DNA from 3 places in the Rhodococcus baikonurensis genome. Region 1 is predicted to be linked to each of the others. Evidence: riboswitches for the same ligand, from Rfam matches in the RefSeq annotation. Region 1 holds a riboswitch; each other region holds the start of a gene.

Region 1 (4,116 bases):
CAGCACTTCGTTGCCGGTATCGGCCCAGGAGTGGGTGGCCTCGGCGACCATCGATGCAGATCCGGTGACGATGGCGGCCGCCGTCTTGGCCCCGGCGATCAGCGCGTTAGCCGCAAACGCCAGTACGACTGTCGTGGTGCTCTCGTCGCCGTTTCCCGTCGGCTCGGCCTTGGGTTCGATGCTCACGAACTTCAGGCTAGGCGGGTGGCGACGGTTTCGTGCGGTGACGCTCGGCGACGGAGCGCAGCAGTGTGTCGACGGCGTCGTGGAACTGCGTCAGGCCCGGCTCTTCGACGGGAAAGTGCCCGCACCCGTCCAGCATCACGAATTCGGTGGGTGCGTTGATGCGGCGGAGGAACTGCAGGCTCAGTTCGGGTGGCGTCCATCGGTCGTCGGCCGGGTGGGTGAGCAGAACGGGCGTCGTCCGAAATGCTTCGGGTGCGGTGTGCTCGAACGAGAAGTAGCTGCTGAGGAATCCGAGTGGCACCCGAACACCGCCACCGCACGGATCGGTTGCGCACAGCGTCGCGAGTTCACGGTTGCTGCTCATGTTCGCGACGTCGGCGACCCAACGGATGGGCACGCGGATACGGCCCACCAGTCGTTCGGTGCGGCGCATCAGGGGAGCGCCATAGACACCCATCGGGCCGAACCGCGCCGCGGCAGCTCTGGCCGACGGATTCGAGGGATCGAGCAGACAGGTAGCGACGACGGCGTCGGCCAGACCGGTTCGCGCGGCTACCTCGTAGGCCAGCAGACCGCCGATGCTGGCTCCCAGAAGCACCAGCGGCCGATCGTCGGCTGCTTTCTCGGCCCGGACGAGGTCACAGAGGAGTTCGACCCACTGCTCGTACCGGACGCCGGCGGGATCGCCTACGACGGTGTCGCCGTACAGCGGAAGATCGGGGAAGAGGACTTCGGCTCCGAGTTTCACGCCGATCCCGGCGAACGGCCACAACGCGCCCGAGTACCCGCCGGCGCCGTGGATACCGAGAACCCGAACCGGCGCGTCTGGAACCACTGCCCGTGCGACGTGGACGGTGTTGCCGTTCCACTCCCACCACGTCGTGGTCGGCTCCGGCATGTGGGCGGTGTACCGGTCGGGCATAAACTTCGAGTAATCGGCGCTGGTCATCTACACAATTCTCGGTACCGGCGTCGCGGCTGACAACTCGCATCGGAGGACCGTGTCGACTCGGCGGAAAAGGCCCTCCCAGCAGCGCTCGAGGGCTACCTACGACGCGATCCTGGAGGCAGCTACTCGCGTTTTCGCGTCGGAGGGCATGGCGGCGACCACCAACCGGATCGCTGACGAGGCAGGCGTCTCGGTGGGCTCGCTCTACCAGTATTTCGGCGATAAGTACGAGATCCTCTCGGAGTTGGCGAACCGTCATGTGAGTGCCGCGCGGGAACGTTTTGCGGTCTGCCTTGCCGACATCGTCGAGCGTGAACTCACTCCGGACGAGGCTGTCAGGTCGTTGGTGGAGTGCGCGATCGAAGTGAACAGTAAGCCGCGAGAGTTCTTCCACCTGCTCTACGATCAGGTTCCTCGGACCCCTGAGCTCATCGAACAGGTCGAAGGAATGAATCGGCAACTGGTACTGGGTTTTTCGGAGTACTTGCAGAGCCGCGGTTTCAGTGCGGACGATGCGTTGTTGACGTCGCGGTTGACTGTGACTGCCGTGGACGGCCAGGTGCATCGGGTTGTGCTGGAATCGGATTCACCCGAAGAACTTCGCGTGCGCACCGAAGCCGTCATGCGGCAGGCGAGATCGATGATCGCGTCGGAATCCTGATCCGGTGTATCGAATGGTGACTGCGGTCCGTTATGGTTCTGACGTCATCATCGAGGTAATGGGAAGTCGGTGCAATTCCGGCGCGGTCCCGCCACTGTGAGGTCGTCCATGCGTCGACCGTAGCCAGATACCACCCTCGTTGACGTTGTGTCATGCCACGAGGATGGATCGGTCACACCATGAATGCTGTTGGCGGAGCTCTGTCTCCACCTACCCACCTGCCTTCGCCGAAGGCTGGTGCGCCTCGAGGACGGCTCAGTCCGGGTATCGTGCTGCCCGCTCTGCTGGTCGTCACCGTGCTCTCTGCTGTGTGCGCGTTGGCATTCGGATCCGAGATGCTCCCCGTGTCCACTGTGGTGGACGTGGTGCACTCGCGCTTCGGAGGCCCACCCGTCACGCGTTCCGAACTTGCGATCGTGTGGGGGATCAGAGCACCTCGGGTACTTCTCGGTCTGGCCGTCGGCGCTGGTCTTGCCGTCGCCGGCGCGGTGGTGCAAACCCTCGTCCGTAACGCTCTTGCCGATCCCCACCTGCTGGGAGTGTCGTCCGGCGCGAGTGTCGGTGCCACCGCCGTCATCACCACCGGACTGTTCGCCGGCGCGGGAGTGTGGGCGCTCAGCTTCGGTGCGATGATCGGAGCACTGGGAGCTGCGATTCTCGTCTTCACCATCGCGACGCTGCAAGGCGGCATCACTCCACTGCGATTGGTTCTGACCGGCACCGTTACCGCATCCGCCCTGTCGGCGATCGCGAGTTTTCTGGTGCTGCGTACCAATGATTCCCAGGCCGCGCAGTCCGTATTGTTCTGGCTCCTGGGAAGTTTGGCCGGGGCCTCCTGGGACAAGTTGTGGGTGCCGGTCATCGTTGTGGTCCTGCTGACGGCAGCGGTGTTCGCCCTGCACGGTTGGCTCGACGCACTGGCGGCCGGGCCGGACGTCGCCGCTTCGCTCGGTATTCCCATCCGCACCCTGCGAAACGTGTTGTTCGGAGTGCTGGCAGCGTTGGTCGGCACGATGGTGGCAGTGTCCGGCGCGATTGCCTTCGTAGGCTTGGTCATACCGCACGTCACACGCATGCTTGTCGGAGCCAGACATCGAGTGGTATTGCCGGCGGCAGCGCTGATCGGCGCGTCGTTCCTGGTGTGGGTCGACGTCGTGGCGCGGACCTCGTTGCGACCGACGGAGATCCCGCTGAGCGTGGTGACCGGGGTGATCGGCGCCCCGCTGTTTCTCCTGCTTCTCGGCCGTCGGCGCTACCGATTCGGTGGCAGTTCGTGAGCGCCCGAGCACTGCCGCTGACAGCGTCCGGAGTCGTTGTCCGTATCGACCGTCGAACCATCGTCAAAGGCGTCGACATCGCGGCTGACGCCGGCGCAGTGGTCGGCGTGGTTGGTCCGAACGGTTCGGGCAAGTCGACGTTCTTGCGGGTTCTTGCCGGTCTCGGGCCGATCGCCGACGGTGACGTTCGCGTCGGCGACGAGTCGGTCCACACGATGTCCGCGCGTTCGCGGGCCAAAGCCATTTCCTTTGTGGCGCAGGAAGAGCAGAGTCCCGCCGATTTGTTGGTGCACGAGTACGTGACTCTGGGCCGCACACCACATGCAAAGCCCTGGAGTGTCGGCGGCAAGGACGAGAAGGCCGTCGTCGATCGTGCTCTGGGCGAGGTCGGAATGATCGAGCACCGGTTCTCTTCCATGGACACGCTGTCCGGTGGGGAGCGTCGGCGGGTGTTTCTCGCCCGGGGACTCGCGCAGGACGCCGGCGTGCTCATCCTCGACGAGCCGACCAATCATCTCGACATCCGGCACCAACTCGAACTGCTCGATCTGGTCCGGTCGCTGGACCGGACGGTGATCATGGCACTGCACGACCTCGATTTGGCTGCAGCAGTGTGTGATCGGGTGCTCGTTCTCGCGGATGGCGTGGGCCACGCGTTCGGCCATCCCTCCGACGTACTCACGACCTCGGTCGTGGCAACTGTTTTCGGCGTCGAGACATTCGCGCTCGTGAACCCGGTTACCGGCCGTTCACACCTCGTATTCGAATCACGAAATCCTCAACCACAACACACATTTTCGGAGAGTGCACTTTGATACACGTCAAGACCCGAGCGTCGTTCGGTGCGGTCGCAGCCGCAACAGCGTTGTTGGCCGTGTCCGGATGCTCGGCAACCGCGCCCGTCGACGACTCCGCGGACAAGACTTCGGTCACGCTGGAGAACTGCGGAACGGAAAGCACTTTCCAACGTCCGATCGAAAAAGTTGTTGCGACAAGCAATGCGGCCAATATCGGCACCATTCTCCGAGTCGGCGGTCTGGATC
Region 2 (4,116 bases), 110 kb from region 1:
TTCCTCGTGGCAAACCCGGTCGACCGATACTCGATCGGCGACCGCACTCCAGGTGTCGTCCACGACCCCGACGGTGCGTTGACGATCACGATCAGCCACGAGGAGCCGAAAGATGCCACAGCGAAAGCGAACTGGCTCCCCTCCCCGCCCGGAGACTTCCGACCGGTCCTGAGAATGTACGAGCCTTCGCCCGCCGTACTCGATCAGTCCTACGTCGTCCCCGCTATCACTCGCTCGCGAGAATGACGGCTCGCGTCTGACGGCCTGCCCTGGGGCAGGCCGTCAGACGGACGCAGAATCAGGCGTGTGTGCCGCCGTCGACCCGGATCTCCGTGCCGGTGATGAAAGCACCATCCTCGGAAGCCAGCATCGCGATAACTCCCGCAACACTTTCCGGCCCCGCCATGGGGGCGCCGCCGGACTCCAGATCAGTGCTCAGAATCGGCGACAGCTTGCCGAAGAGCGACCAGTCGGTGTCCTCCGGCAGATACGACGCCGTTGTGTCGGTGATCCCGCTCTTCACACTGCCCGGAGCTACCGCGACGGCGCGCAGACCTTGCTTGCCGTATTCGAGAGCCAGTGCGTGAGTGAAGGACTGGATTCCTCCCTTACTTGCCGCATATGCGGCCATGTACGGGTGCGCGAAGGCTGCGGAGGTGGAGCTGAAATTCACCACTACTGCGTTGCCCGTGGCCAGGAGAGCTGGCAGTGCCTGACGAGTGACGAGGAAGGTGCCGGTCAAGTTCACGGAGATCACCTGATTCCACAAGTCCAGTGAGGTCTCGTGGGTGTGCCCGCCTCGCAGTATCCCGGCGGCGTTGACCAGTACATCCAATCCGCCGAGGTTCGAAATCGCCTGACCCACAACATCGATCACGGAATTCTCGTCTCCGATATCGACGACGACGGTGTCGAGACGACCCTCCGTCGAGGCATGTTCAGCCGACTTCCGGGTGTCTGCCAGACCCTTCTCGGAGATGTCGACAGCGACCACACGGCCACCTTCGGCGAGCAACCGCAGCGCGGTGGCCTGCCCGATTCCAGATCCTGCGCCGGTGACGAGAATACGACGACCTTCGAAACGATTCATTGCTGAGTACCTTTCACGAAAACGAGTTGGTTGGTAATCCAGGCTCGGCGGCGCCGACACACAACCACCCGACACAGAACTTCGGTACGGGAAAAGCGCAGCACGGCAACAGGTGTGGTGCTGCGAAGTCACGGCAAGGCGATGCCCGCCGCAGTGGCGAATGTCAGACGGATCCGGCCGGTACGGCCAATGTTCTTTCGATCCAGACGAGACCGGAGGGGCGGCGGTCGATCGCCTTACGCCCCCGTCGGAAAGTCGCTACGCCGAATCGGGCCGTGCGCAGTGCACGGCCGGAAGCGAGAGAACAGCGGCGTATGGACATCACGAGCACGGTAGCAGTGCGAGTACAAATCGCTCAAACGCGTTGTTCGCTGCGCCAGTTCATTCAGGTAATCAGATGTCACTTCTGGACAAATCTGTCGACTTAGGCAGTACTAACCTGATCGCATCTCGAAAACCCGATCCAGGAGCACAGTCGATGACACATGCAGACGCCACGAGCACAACAACTCCCCCGACGACCGTCCTACGCACCGCTGACCACAATCGCGGACTCAACGACGTTCGCGCGGTCGTAGAAGCACTGGAGCGACCGAGCGACCATCTGCTGCGGATCACGGCCCGTTTGACGGAGTCGACCGACGATCCGGCCTGGTCACGCCCGAACGTCACCGTACGCATGAATCTCGGGCCTTCCTTCGACGACGCTTCGCGCGTGTACACGGTGCGTTCCTACGATTCCGCCACCGGATCGATCGTCATCGACGTGGTCCTGCACGGACAGACCAGCCCGATGATGAGGTGGGCAGCGGCGTTGACCATCGGTGACACCTTCGGTCTCACCGGTCCGCGACCACACTTCTTGGTCCCCGACGTTCCAGGTCGACGGATCGCACTTTTTCTGGACGGCACCGCAATACCTGCGCTGTACTCGATCATCGAGCAGCTACCTACCGACGTGGTCGGAATCGGCTGGGTCACAACAGATGACGAGGTCGCATTCGACGAACTTCCCACCCTCCCCGGCCTGGAACTTCATCGCGTGAGCGCCGATCCCGCCGAGTCCGACGGCCCTCTGACAGCACGAGCACGCGAGCTCGCCGATCCCGAGAGTTACGTCGTGTGGGGAGCCGGTGAACGCAACGAGATGCGCTCAATCCGGAAGCACTTTCGATCGACCGTCGGACTCGACAAAGACGACGTCGCGATATTCGGATACTGGAAGCACGGCGTCAGCAACACCGAAATCGACCTCCGCCGGCGCGAGAACTACGAGCGCATCCTCGCCGACGGTGGAACCCTGACCGACATCGACGACCTGGCGATCGAGATCTGATCGCCCTCACCGGCCGACCTGACCGGTTGTGCACTGCGGTGATAAGTTCCTCTGTGCCAGCAGACCTCCACACAGGGGGTCAGGGAATCCGGTGTGAATCCGGAACTGACGCGCAGCGGTGAGGGTGACCGCCCGGGCTTACGCCACTGGATGAGAATCTGGGAAGGCGCTCGGGTGGAGTGATCTCGAGTCCGAATACCGGCTGGCAGCAGGGGCCAACAGGCGCCTGTTCACACGGTAACGGGCTCCGCGAACGAGCCCCTGCGAGAACGAGATTCCATGCGTCTGTCCACACTTCGCGTATCCGCCGCTGCCGTCGCGGCTCTGTTGGGTGCATCGTTGGTTGCCTGTTCCTCCGAAGACAGTGCTGCCGAACAATCCAACTCTTTCGAACAATCCGGCGCCACTGTTCAGAACTGTGGCCGAGACGTCACGGTGGAGCGACCGATCGAACGAGCGATCGCGGTAAATCAGCCTGCCGCCGAGATGCTGTTCGCGCTGGGAGTGCAGGACCGGATGGCCGGCTACGCCATGAGCGATGACGATGTCCTCCCCGAACTGCGTGAGGCGCGCGGTCAGGTCCAGGCCTTCGACACCGAGTTCCCGTCATTCGAGAGTGTCCTCGAACGCGAACCGGACATGGTTTACACGACTTTCAATTACACGTTCACTTCGGAGGGCATCGCCGACCGAACCAAGTTCACTGACCTCGGTGTCGCGACATATCAGTCACCCAGTGAGTGCACCGGCCAGGACGCAGAGCAGAACAAGGCTCTCACACTCGACGACCTGTATGACGAAATCGGGGACGTGGCAACACTGTTCGATGTCAAGGACAAAGGTGCCGAGCTGACCGAGAGTTTGAAGGATCGCGCGGCCACCGCCACGGCGTCACTGGGAGCCGAGAATGTGACACTGGCGTGGTGGTACGCCGCCACGAAGACCCCGTACTTCGCCGGGTGCTGCGGCGCACCGGGAATCATGACCGACGCGGTGGGCGCAAAGAACGCCTTCGACGACAACAAGCAGTACTGGCCCGAAATCGGTTGGGAGAGTGTGCTCGACCGGGACCCCACCGTGCTGGTGCTCGCTGATCTCGACCGCGGCGGAGACGGCGACAGTGCGGCGGCCAAGATCGCGTTCCTCGAATCGGACCCGGTAGCCAGCAAGCTCACCGCAGTGAAGAACAAGCGATACATCATCCTCGAAGGCACGACGATGGATCCCTCGATCCGCAACGTCGGTGGCATCGAACAACTCTCCGACGGCCTGCGCCGGTTGGGCGTGGTCTAGATGTCCACGGAAGTCAGCGAACTGGTGCGTCAATGGGACGACCAGCAGGCGGCATACATCGCCGATCGCGAGAAGCGCTTCGACGTGATTCTCGACGTTCTCGAATTGCAGTACGCGCACGCTCCGTTCACAGTCGTCGACCTGGCCTGCGGACCTGGTTCGTTGAGCGTCCGGATCCTCGAGAAGTTCGGGCACGCGAGCGTTGTGGGGATCGACTACGACCCGATGTTGCTGGAAGTCGCCCGCCAGTCGTCGACTCGTTTCGGCGACCGAATGCAGCTGGTCGACGCAGACCTGCTGAGTACCGATTGGCCGACTTCGGTGACTGCGCCGGTTCAGGCGATCGTGTCGACGACCGCGCTGCACTGGTTGCAACCGCAGCAGCTCGTCGAGGTGT
Region 3 (4,116 bases), on a different contig from region 1:
CGGCCGCGAGGTGAACTGCCAGCCGTTCGGCAGCCGCTTCGTAGAATTCGTCCATCGCGCCCTGATATCCGCCGGGATGATCAACGGTCTCGGTGGTCACGGGGTAGACGAGGTGTTCTTCGATCTGTCCTTCGCGCATGTACGGCGCTGCAACTGCTCGGGAGATGCTCTTGCCGTGCCTCGCGGAGTGGAATGCGATCACATCGGCCTCGCCGATGACGCGGGCTGCCTTGACGGTCACCAATTCGGGATCGCCGGGGCCGATGCCGACACCCCAGAGCTTGCCTGCGCTCATTCGACTTCGCTCGCAATCGCGTTGACGACGGCCGCAGTGATCGCGCTGCCACCGCGTCGGCCGCGGAGCACGAGATGATCGATCCCGCTGGCGTGTTCGATGAGGGCTTCCTTCGACTCGGCAGCGCCGATGAAGCCGACCGGGCCTCCGACGATGGCGGCCGGACGGGGCGCGCCGGCTTCGATGAGGTTCAGGAGATGGAACAGTGCGGTGGGTGCGTTTCCGATCGCGACAACAGCGCCCTCGAGCTTGGCTCCCCACAGTTCGAGAGCAGCCGCCGAACGAGTGTTGTCGATGGTCGACGCCAGCACGGGAACCCGCGGATCGCCGAGGGTGCAGATGACGTCGTTACCGGCGGGCAGACGCTTGCGCGTGATCCCGGCAGCCACCATCTGGGCGTCGCAGAAAATCGGCGCGCCGTCGCGCAGAGCGGCACGCGCAGCCGAGACGACACCGGGAGTGAAGGCGACGTCGTCGACGAGATCGACCTGGCCACTTGCATGAATCATGCGCACTACAGCTTGCGAGACATCCGCCGGGAAACGGCTCAGGTCGGCTTCGGCCCGAATGGTGGCAAAGGACTGGCGATAGATTTCCGCGCCGTCACGGATGTACTCGATCATGTGCCACACGATAGAGGCATCACCGATCGGCCGGATTCACCCGGTAACCGTCACCCGTCGCAATCACATCCGCTACGTCCCCGCGGGGACGTCCGCAGCTGCGGTGGCACCCGGCCCAGTGCTGGCGCCCGACGACGGGCAGTTCTGCCTGCTCGACGGCGGTGATCGCGTCGGTGCGCACATCGGCGAGCGACTTCTCGCATCCCGGGCTTCCGGTGCAGGCGGTGACGTCGAGCCACGGTGAGTTCTCGTCGAAGATCAACCCCATCGGCGCCAACACCCGGACTACCTGCTCGGCAGCCCATTCGTCGAGGTCGAAGATATGCACCGATCGCCACGGCGTCACGACAACGGGTTTGTCGACGGCGGCGAGGAACTCGGTCAGCCGAGCGTCGAGCAGCCCGAATCGCAGGCCGCCGCCCAGGGCGACCGTTCCGTCTCGCTGCTCGAGCCAACCGATGGTGGGCCGTGCATCCGCCGTGAGATCTGCCGCACCGGTGGACTCGGCGCTCAGACCCAACTGCTCGAGGGTGCGCTCGATTCCGTCCGGAACTTCAGCCAGGCGCCAATGCTTGTCGCGGACGTCGAGGAACGATCGAGCCGCCTCGAGGAGCAATTCGACGGCGTCGTCCGCCTGTACGAGGTGAGTGGTGTGGTGACCCGCGAGCACCAGTGAATGTTCGGTGGCACTGCGCGCGTGGAGTCCGAAATCGCCCCGTAGCCCGGTGATGTCTCCGCGCCCGTCGTCAAGGGTGAACAGGGTTCGCCCGGGCAGGCCCGCCAATGCCTGATCCGCTTGGATGGCGGAATCGAGCCGGTGGACCAGTTCACGAATATCGGCGACGCCCCCGATACGGCCGGACAGTGGGGACGCGAGGATGTTGCGCACTCGCTCGTGCGTCGCGGACGGCAGCAGACCGGCCGACGCGATTCGCGCTGCGAAGGCTTCGGGGTCCGAGACCGAACGCAGTTGGACGTTGCCCCTCGAGGTGAGTTCCATCTGGCCGTTGCCCAGATCGCGCGCTGCGTCGGCGAGCGTCTGCAATTGGGCGGGGGTGAGGAGTCCGCCGGGTAGGCGCACGCGTGCCAGTGCGCCGTCGGCGGCGTGGTGAACTTGCAGTGCACCCGGGCACGCGTCTGGCTGTGAACGGTCCGTGGGCATGGCTCCAGGGTACGACCTGTCATGAGTGCCTTCTGCGGACCGGTAGCATCACCACCACCAGTGACGGCAGTTGAGGAAACCGGTGAAAGTCCGGTGCGGTCGCGCCACTGTGAGTGTTGCTCGAGCGGGACGCGTTTCCGCTCGGAAACACGAGTCAGACCCTCAACCGCCGTCGATGACAGATCTGTGCCACGGGGCGCGAAACCCCAGGAAGGCTTCACCCGTGATTCTTCTGCTCTCCACGTCCGACACCGATCTGCTGAGCGCCCGCGCCAGCCGGGAAGCCGGCGACGGAGTTTCCTACCGCTGGGCCAACCCCTCACGCTTGCTGGTCTCGGAAGACTTGCCGCCTTTGCTCGACGGCGTCGACCTCGTGATCGTTCGCATCCTCGGCAGCCGTCGCAGCTGGGAAGACGGCTTGGACATGGTCCTCGCCTCCGGACTCCCCGTAGTCGTCCTCGGTGGTGAGCATGCGCCGGACGCCGACCTCATGGAGTGCTCGACGGTCTCCGCCGGCGTTGCTGCCGAGGCCCACAATTACCTGGCCGAGGGTGGCGCGCAGAATCTGGCACAACTGCACCACTTCCTTTCCGACACCGTTCTGCTCACCGGCCACGGTTTCGAGCCGCCGGCTCACCTGCCTTCCTGGGGAATCGCTGATTTCGCGCCCGACCTCGACTCGGCGACCGGTCCCGTCATCGCAGTTCTGTACTACCGCGCCCAGCATCTGGCCGGAAACACCCGGTACATCCAGGCGTTGTGTGACGCCGTCGCCGAGGCCGGTGGCACCGCGCTCCCGATCTACTGCGCATCTCTGCGAACCGCAGAAGCCGAACTTCTGAGCACACTCCGCCGCGCCGACGCCATGGTCGTCACAGTTCTTGCTGCCGGCGGCACCAAGCCCGCGACCGCCTCCGCCGGTGGCGACGACGAAGCCTGGGACGTCGCTGCACTCGCTGCACTCGACGTCCCGATCCTGCAGGGCCTGTGCCTGACCAGTAGCCGCGCCACCTGGGACGAGAACGACGACGGACTGTCGCCTCTCGACGTCGCGACGCAGGTGGCGGTGCCGGAGTTCGACGGTCGCATCATCACCGTCCCGTTCTCCTTCAAGGAAATCGACTCCGACGGATTGTCCACGTACGTCCCCGACGTCGAGCGCGCTGCCCGTGTCGCCGGTATCGCAGTCCGCCATGGCAAGCTGCGCCACATTCCCACCACCGAGCGTCGCGTTGCACTCATGCTCTCGGCCTACCCGACCAAGCACGCTCGTATCGGCAACGCCGTCGGCCTCGATACTCCGGCGAGCGCAATCGACCTTCTCACTGAAATGCGTTCTGCCGGTTACGACCTCGGACCCGTCGACGGCCCTGACGCAGTACCCGGCCTGGCGGCGAAGGACGGCGACGCGCTGATCCACGCCCTGATCGCGGCCGGTGGCCAGGATCCCGACTGGCTCACCGCCGAGCAGCTCGAGGGCAATCCGATCCGAATCTCCGCAGCAAAATACCGCGAATGGTTCGCCACGTTGCCCGAAGAACTGCGCAGTGGGGTCGAGGAACACTGGGGCGCAGCGCCCGGCGAGCTGTACGTCGACCGATCGCAGGATCCGGACGGCGAAATCGTCATCGCGGCACTGCGATTCAACAACATCGTCCTCATGGTCCAGCCGCCCCGCGGATTCGGTGAGAAGCCCGTCGCGATCTACCACGACCCGGATCTGCCGCCGAGCCATCATTACCTCGCGGCATACCGCTGGATCGCCGCGACACCGGACAACGGCGGATTCGGCGCCGACGCCGTCGTTCACCTCGGCAAGCACGGCAACCTCGAATGGTTGCCGGGCAAGACGCTCGGCATGTCCAGCAACTGCGGCACCGACGCAGCGCTCGGTGACCTGCCTCTGATTTACCCGTTCCTGGTCAACGACCCGGGCGAGGGAACACAGGCAAAGCGGCGTGCTCACGCGACGCTCGTCGATCACCTGATCCCGCCGATGGCCCGCGCCGAAAGTTACGGCGACATCTCCCGCCTCG

Evidence for each region. Region 1 has a riboswitch for cobalamin ahead of ABWI03_RS11385 (FecCD family ABC transporter permease). Riboswitches for the same ligand answer to the same signal wherever they lie in the genome.
Region 2: another riboswitch for cobalamin. It lies ahead of ABWI03_RS10875 (ABC transporter substrate-binding protein); the one in region 1 lies ahead of ABWI03_RS11385 (FecCD family ABC transporter permease).
Region 3: another riboswitch for cobalamin. It lies ahead of cobN (cobaltochelatase subunit CobN); the one in region 1 lies ahead of ABWI03_RS11385 (FecCD family ABC transporter permease).

What each region holds. Positions count from the first base shown of each region.
Region 1 covers NZ_JBEUOQ010000004.1:116,198-120,313, reverse strand. The annotation lists gene ABWI03_RS11405 (cation diffusion facilitator family transporter) at 1-186, opposite strand, end outside; gene ABWI03_RS11400 (alpha/beta hydrolase) at 197-1,135, opposite strand; gene ABWI03_RS34185 (TetR/AcrR family transcriptional regulator) at 1,188-1,796, shown strand; cobalamin riboswitch at 1,813-1,948, shown strand; gene ABWI03_RS11385 (FecCD family ABC transporter permease) at 2,066-3,073, shown strand; gene ABWI03_RS11380 (ABC transporter ATP-binding protein) at 3,070-3,888, shown strand; gene ABWI03_RS11375 (ABC transporter substrate-binding protein) at 3,885-4,116, shown strand, end outside.
Region 2 covers NZ_JBEUOQ010000004.1:6,031-10,146, forward strand. The annotation lists gene ABWI03_RS10860 (DUF1254 domain-containing protein) at 1-246, shown strand, start outside; gene ABWI03_RS10865 (SDR family NAD(P)-dependent oxidoreductase) at 299-1,090, opposite strand; gene ABWI03_RS10870 (siderophore-interacting protein) at 1,569-2,426, shown strand; cobalamin riboswitch at 2,467-2,647, shown strand; gene ABWI03_RS10875 (ABC transporter substrate-binding protein) at 2,706-3,719, shown strand; gene ABWI03_RS10880 (class I SAM-dependent methyltransferase) at 3,720-4,116, shown strand, end outside.
Region 3 covers NZ_JBEUOQ010000020.1:44,617-48,732, forward strand. The annotation lists gene cobJ (precorrin-3B C(17)-methyltransferase) at 1-295, opposite strand, end outside; gene ABWI03_RS29800 (precorrin-8X methylmutase) at 292-918, opposite strand; gene cobG (precorrin-3B synthase) at 938-2,080, opposite strand; cobalamin riboswitch at 2,132-2,264, shown strand; gene cobN (cobaltochelatase subunit CobN) at 2,304-4,116, shown strand, end outside.